3 regions of the Pseudoxanthomonas winnipegensis genome follow, and region 2 is predicted to be linked to each of the others. Evidence: predicted binding sites of a transcription regulator. Region 2 holds the regulator's gene; each other region holds the start of a gene.

Region 1 (2,263 bases), 1.4 Mb from region 2:
GGTCGGCCGACTGGCTCTGCTGGTTGTTGATGAAGTACGGCGAGAGGTAGCCGCGGTCGAACTGCATGCCCTCGACCACGTCCAGCTCGTTCTCCAGGCCCGAGCCTTCCTCGACGGTGATCACGCCTTCCTTGCCGACCTTCTTCATCGCCTCGGCGATGATGTTGCCGATCGACTCGTCCGAGTTGGCCGAGATCGTGCCGACCTGGGCGATGGCCTTGTCGTCGGCGGTGGGCTTGGAGATGTTCTTCAGCTCGGCGACGGCGGCGGTCACGGCCTTGTCGATGCCGCGCTTGAGGTCCATCGGGTTCATGCCGGCGGCGACGGCCTTCATGCCTTCGCGGATGAAGGCCTGGGCCAGGACGGTGGCGGTGGTGGTGCCGTCACCGGCGTTGTCGGAGGTCTTGGAAGCGACTTCCTTGACCATCTGCGCGCCCATGTTCTCGAACTTGTCGGCCAGTTCGATCTCCTTGGCGACGGACACGCCGTCCTTGGTGATCGTCGGGGCGCCGTAGCTCTTCTCCAGCACGACGTTGCGGCCCTTCGGGCCCAGGGTGGCCTTGACGGCATTGGCGAGCACGTTCACGCCGCGCACCATGCGCGAGCGGGCGTCTTCACCGAAACGAATGTCCTTGGCAGCCATTGCGTATTACCTCGATTGTTCTTGGATGATGGGAATGAGAGAAAGCGGACGTCGCGCCGGCCTTAGCCGATGGTCGCGAAGATGTCGTCTTCCTTCACCACCAGGTACTCGGTGCCGTCCAGCTTCACTTCCGTGCCGCTGTACTTGCCGAACAGGACCTTGTCGCCGACCTTCACCTGCGGGGCGCGCACCGAACCGTTGTCCAGGATCTTGCCGGCGCCGACGGCGACGACCTCACCCTTGATCGGCTTCTCGGTGGCCGAGTCGGGGATCACGATGCCGCCCGCGGACAGCTTTTCTTCTTCCATACGCTTGATGACCACGCGGTCGAACAGCGGCTTGATGTTGCTCATGTCAATCCTCTTAAGTGATTGATTGGACTAGGAAAGGGCCGGCGATGTTAGCACTCGTCCATGACGAGTGCCAGCACACCGGGAACGCCAAGACCCAACGCCAGGACGGCTCGGGGGGCTGACAGGGCAGATGGGGCGCTCGGGCAGGCCTTTCAAGGCGGCCGGCGAGAATTTCTTGCGAAGGCGCCTGCGGCAGACGGGGCGATTCGGCGGCGCCAAAAAAAGAAGCGCACGCATGTGCGGCATGCGTGCGCTTCATAGGGAATGGTTGTGGAATCCGATTCCGTCGCGCCTTGACGTGCGCCAACTCCCCCCGCCGACGTCCTGTCAGTGCCAGCGTCCTGCCGGCCGGCATAGAGATACCAACGCGGTTGGGCGAAGCCAAGCCTGTAGCCGACCTAAACGCAGGAAAACTAGTGAGCACAAGGCGCTCAACCCCGCCAAAACCCTTTGCTAGCGCGCTATGGAAAACTTTTGGTTACCAAAAGCGCACCACGTATGCCTATTTTCGGTCACTACGTTAGTATCGCTATCATTTTCCATTCCGATCCGTGGAACGTTTGGCTATGGTCACAAAAGTTTCTGGATGGCGATCGCCACGGAGAGGTTTGATGGATGCACCCGAGCGAGTCCGCATGGCGCGGCGCCTTGCCGGTCTCTCGCAAAGTCAGTTGGCGGAATCCGTCGGGGTGCAGCGCAGCGCCGTGAGCCATTGGGAGTCCCCCAAGGGCAAGAGTCCCAGTGTCTCGCACCTGCGTGAAGTGGCGCTGGCGACGGGCACGCAGTTCGAGTGGCTGGCCACCGGCCGCGGCGCGATGACGCTCTCGCGCGAGGTGGAACTGGATTCGATCGCCACCGCCGAGGCCATCCTGGTCGAGGACCCGCTGGAGTTCCGCCTGGTGCGCGCCTTTCGCGAGGCGCCGCTGAAGGCGCGCCTGTCGTTGCTGGAAGTGATGGAAACCCTGGCCCTGCAGCGCACCGGACGCCCCCGCACCCGCGGTCCCGGCCGCCCGGGCGGCGACGCGCGCGGCGGCTGAGCGATCCGGCCCGGCCCGCGGCGCGCGGGCGGTGATCGACCTCAGGCCCGGTGGCAGGAAGGCCCAGACACCGGATCGGCGGCAAGCCCATGCCCCTTGCAACACAGTGGCGCCGCCTGCGGGACCGGCCGCTCCGCTAAGCTTGGCCGCATGTCGCTGATCTCCCGTCTGGCCCGTCCGCTGGCCCTGCTCGCCCTGCTCGTCCCCACCCTGCCGGCCACGGCGGCCGA
Region 2 (2,263 bases):
GTGGATCTCCACCAGCAGGCCGGCCAGTTCGGCCAGCTGCGAGACCGGCACGGCGCGGCCGTTGATCCAAGCGCGCGAGCCGCCGTCGGCGCGCAGTACGCGGCGCAGCTGGCAGGCGCCGGACTCGTCCAGGGCGTGCTCGGCCAGCCAGGCCAGGGCAGGGGCGGCCGGCGCGAGCTCGAACTCGGCCGACAGCTCGGCGCGCTGGGCGCCGTGGCGCACCACGCCGGCATCGGCGCGCGCGCCGGACAGAAAGCCCAGCGCGTCGACCAGCAGCGACTTGCCGGCGCCGGTCTCGCCGGAGATCACCGTCATGCCGGGGCCGAATTCCAGGTCCGTGGCGCGCACCACGGCGAAGTCCTTGATGGTCAGGTGTCGGAGCATAGTGGCCGGCATTGTAGGGGCAGCCGGCGCAGCGGTTGAGACAGGCGCGGCCCGGTTGCAAGGGCGGCGGCGGGACGCTATCTAAAGCGTCATGAAGCCCTCAAGTCCGGACCTCGATGCGCGCTCGCGGCAGCTGCTGCGCACCCTGATCGCCCGCTACATCCAGGATGGCGAGCCGGTCGGCTCGCGCACGCTGGCCCAGCACGCCGGCCTGGACGTCAGCCCGGCGACGATCCGCAACATCCTGGCCGACCTGGAGGACGCCGGGCTGCTGGCCTCGCCGCATACCTCGGCCGGGCGCATTCCCACCCCGCAGGGCTATCGGGTGTTCGTCGACAGCCTGGTGCAGATGCAGCCGCTGGCCGAGCGCGAGGTCGCGCGCCTGCGCGCCGAGCTGCCGGCCGGCACCGGGACCCAGGCGCTGCTGGGCAACGCCTCCGAGCTGCTGTCGGCCATGACCCGCTTCGTCGGCGTGGTCGGCGCGCCGCGGCGCGAGCAGTTCGCCTTCCGCCACATCGACTTCGTGCCGCTGGACGGGCGCCGCGTGCTGGCGATCGTGGTGTTCGCCGACAGCGAGGTGCAGAACCGGGTGATCGAGCCGCGCCGCAGCTTCGACCCCTCCGAGCTGGAGCGCGCGGCCAACTACCTCAACCACCATTTCGCCGGTCGCCCGATCGCCGACATCCGCGCCACGCTGCTGCGCGAACTGCGCGCGGCGCGCTCGGAGATGGAAGGCCTGCTGGCCCACGCGGTCGAGCTGGCCGACCACGCGCTGACCCCTTCGGACGATGACATGGTGCTGGCCGGGCAGACCCGGCTGATGGGCGTACAGGACCTGTCCGACCTGGACCGGCTGCGCGAGCTGTTCGAGGCCTTCGCTCGCAAGCGCGAGATCCTGCAGCTGCTGGAGCGCACCATGAACGCACCGGGCGTGCGCATCTTCATCGGCGAGGAAACCGGCCTGGCGCCGCTGGACGGCATGTCGCTGGTCGCCGCGCCGTACCGGGCCCAGGCCAGCGGCCAAGTGCTCGGCGTGCTGGGCGTGATCGGGCCCTCGCGCATGGCCTACCAGACCGTGATTCCGGTGGTGCAGGCGGCGGCCGATGCGCTCGGCGCGGCAATGCTGCGTCCCGGCGATGACTTGAATCCGTCCGCGCCGACCCCATAGGTGGGGCTTGCGGCGGACATGCGACCCGCCAGGACGGAAACGACAGACATGACTTCGAACGAACACCCGGCCGGCGAGCACGCCGCCGAGCGCCCCGACGCCCAGGCCTCCACCGAGGCCCTGCTGCAGGCCGAACTTGAGACCCTGCGCAACGAACTGGACCAGCTGCGCGCCTCGGTCCTGCTCGAGCGCGCCGACCTTGAGAACCAGCGCAAGCGCGTGGCCCGCGACGTGGACAACGCCCGCAAGTTCGCCAACGAGAAGCTGCTGGGCCAGCTGCTGCCCGTGTTCGACAGCCTGGACGCGGGCCTGACCGCCGCCGGCGCCGAGCCCAGCCCGCTGCGCGATGGCCTGGAGCTGACCCAGAAGCAGCTGCTCAAGGTCGCCGACGACAACGGCCTGACCGTGCTCGACCCGGTCGGCAAGCCCTTCGATCCCGAACACCACCAGGCCATCAGCCAGGCCGACGCCAACGGCGCCGCGCCGGGCAGCGTCGTGCAGGTGTTCCAGAAGGGCTATCTGCTAGGCGGCCGGCTGCTGCGTCCGGCGCTGGTGGTCGTGGCCCGCCACGACTGAACGCGTCCGGCGGACCTGTCCGGATCGAGATTTTGTGTTCTACGGGCGCTTGAAGCCCACCATCACATCCCTATATCGGGTTCATCGGCAGGCGCGATCCGCCCGCCACACCCCGACAACCACGCTTCCTAACGG
Region 3 (2,263 bases), 1.3 Mb from region 2:
ATGCAGACCGGCCTGGGCCAGCTCCTCGTTGCGCCGGCGCGTGTCCTGGAAGAAGGTGTTGCCGCCGTCGATCAGCACGTCGCCCTTGGCCAGCAGCGGCTTGAGTTCGGCGATGACCGCATCGGTGCCGGCGCCGGCCTTGACCATCAGCAGGATGCGGCGCGGGGTTTCCAGCGATTCGACGAATTCGGCCAGCGTGTAGCTCGGCACCAGGCCGGCGTCCGGATGTTCGGCCATCACCTCGTCGGTCTTCTCGCGGCTGCGGTTGAAGATCGAGACCTCGTGCCCGCGGCTTGCGATGTTCAACGCCAGGTTGCGGCCCATGACCGCCATGCCGACCACGCCAATGGGTTGCTTGCTCATATGCGCTCCGATTGCCTGGACGGCACTGTAGGAAGGGGGCGCGCATGATAACGAGCGCGTCAGGCGATGCATGTCTGCACCGTGCCACGCGTGCGCAACCGCGGTGTCCGCCGAAGCCAAACCGACCGCGCGCTGTCGCGGCGGTGACCATGCGGACAGACCGGGGCCGGTTTCAGCACGGCTTCAAACCAGCCCACACAGGCTCCAGGTCACTCTCCCTAGCCGATGCCCACCATGGATTGCCCCGTCTGCAAGACCACCGCGCTGATGATGTCCGAACGTCAGGGCATCGAGATCGACTACTGCCCGCAGTGCCGCGGGATCTGGCTGGACCGGGGCGAGCTGGACAAGCTGATCGACCGGGCCAGCCCGGAGCCGCCCGCGCGCCAGGTCGCCGCGCCGCCTCCGCCGCCGGCTGCCGCCTACGGGGCGCGTGCCTACCCGCGGCATGACGACGATCGCCGCCACCGCGACACAGGCCACGACGGCTATGGTCGCAAGCGCAAGAAGGAGAGCTTTCTCTCCGACCTGTTCGACTTCTGAAGCCGTTTCCAGCCTCGCGCGTCCCGCCCTCGACGTTGGCATGAGGCGAAGAGGCCTTCCGGCATCTTGAACGGCGCACTGACGGACCGCATGTCATGCTCTGGCAGCGTCGCGAATGCCATTGGATGCGCTAAGTGGTTGATTGCCAAGGACCTGGCGGCGATTGTGAACGGATTTCCAAAAGTGAATGCAATGCAACAGATGTCGCGATAATTGTTCCCTTGGTAGAACGAAGGGAACCATCCCGCGCCTTAGCAGTCCAACCCCCACATTGCTAAAATCGCTGCCATGACCCAGACCTCCGCTGCCACCGCCCTGGTGGCCAACAACCTCCCGATTCCCAGCCCGCTTGGCTCGCTGGACGCCTACATCGGCGCCGTGCACCAGATCCCGGTGCTCACGGTCGACGAGGAGCAGGCGCTGGCCCACCGTTTCCGCGACGAGGACGACCTCGACGCCGCGCGCGAACTGGTGCACTCGCACCTGCGCTTCGTCGTGCACGTCGCCCGCGGCTACAGCGGCTACGGCCTGCCGCTGGGCGACCTGATCCAGGAAGGCAACATCGGCCTGATGAAGGCCGTCAAGCGCTTCGACCCGGACATGGGCGTGCGCCTGGTGTCCTTCGCGGTGCACTGGATCCGTGCCGAGATGCACGAGTTCATCCTCAAGAACTGGCGCATCGTCAAGGTCGCCACGACCAAGGCGCAGCGCAAGCTGTTCTTCAACCTGCGCAAGTCCAAGACCCGCCTGGGCTGGATGAACGCGGCCGAAGTCAGCGCCGTGGCCAAGGACCTCAACGTCTCCGAGCGCGAAGTGGTGGAGATGGAGTCGCGCCTGTCCGGTCGTGACATCGGCTTCGATGCCCCGTCCGACGAGGACGACGACCACGCCCCGCCGTCGCCGGCCGCTTATCTGATGGCCAACGAGGAAGATCCCTCGCAGGCCTACGAGCGCGCCGACAGCGAGGACAACCAGCTCGAGTTGCTGCGCGAAGGCATGGCCAACCTCGACCAGCGCTCGCGCGACATCATCGCCCGCCGCTGGCTGGACGCCGACGCCAAGGTGACGCTGCAGGAGCTGGCCGACGAGTACGGTGTCTCGGCCGAGCGCATCCGCCAGATTGAGGCCAATGCGCTGAAGAAGATGAAGGCGCTGTTCACCGCCTGATTCGAGGCCAACGTGTTGCTGATTGAAAAGCCCCGCATTTGGCGGGGCTTTTTTTGTGGTTCTTCGCCGGATCGAGGGGTGGCTCGGTGACTGAGTGTTACGGCTTCGGAGGGGCCCGCTGCCTCGCGCGTTGACTCACGGGGCTTCGACTTGAAGGCGTCGGGCAAGTGCTCTGCCCCCTCCCTTTCGC

Evidence for each region. Region 2 encodes HrcA, which represses chaperone genes, less so after heat shock. Its sites were predicted from a motif close to TTNGCACTCNNNNNNNNNGAGTGCNAA; they were not measured.
Region 1: groES (co-chaperone GroES) is a predicted target of HrcA. The motif match lies at 1,044-1,070, and genes of this name have one in related genera.
Region 3: rpoH (RNA polymerase sigma factor RpoH) is a predicted target of HrcA. The motif match lies at 1,158-1,184, and genes of this name have one in related genera.

The regions. Positions count from the first base shown of each region.
Region 1 is NZ_CP095475.1:3,663,433-3,665,695, forward strand. It holds gene groL (chaperonin GroEL) at 1-643, opposite strand, end outside; gene groES (co-chaperone GroES) at 706-996, opposite strand; gene MWN52_RS16105 (helix-turn-helix transcriptional regulator) at 1,608-2,033, shown strand; gene MWN52_RS16110 (protein-disulfide reductase DsbD family protein) at 2,184-2,263, shown strand, end outside.
Region 2 is NZ_CP095475.1:2,310,905-2,313,167, reverse strand. It holds gene recN (DNA repair protein RecN) at 1-384, opposite strand, end outside; gene hrcA (heat-inducible transcriptional repressor HrcA) at 476-1,552, shown strand; gene grpE (nucleotide exchange factor GrpE) at 1,601-2,128, shown strand.
Region 3 is NZ_CP095475.1:3,577,010-3,579,272, reverse strand. It holds gene gndA (NADP-dependent phosphogluconate dehydrogenase) at 1-363, opposite strand, end outside; gene MWN52_RS15695 (TFIIB-type zinc ribbon-containing protein) at 598-906, shown strand; gene rpoH (RNA polymerase sigma factor RpoH) at 1,195-2,073, shown strand.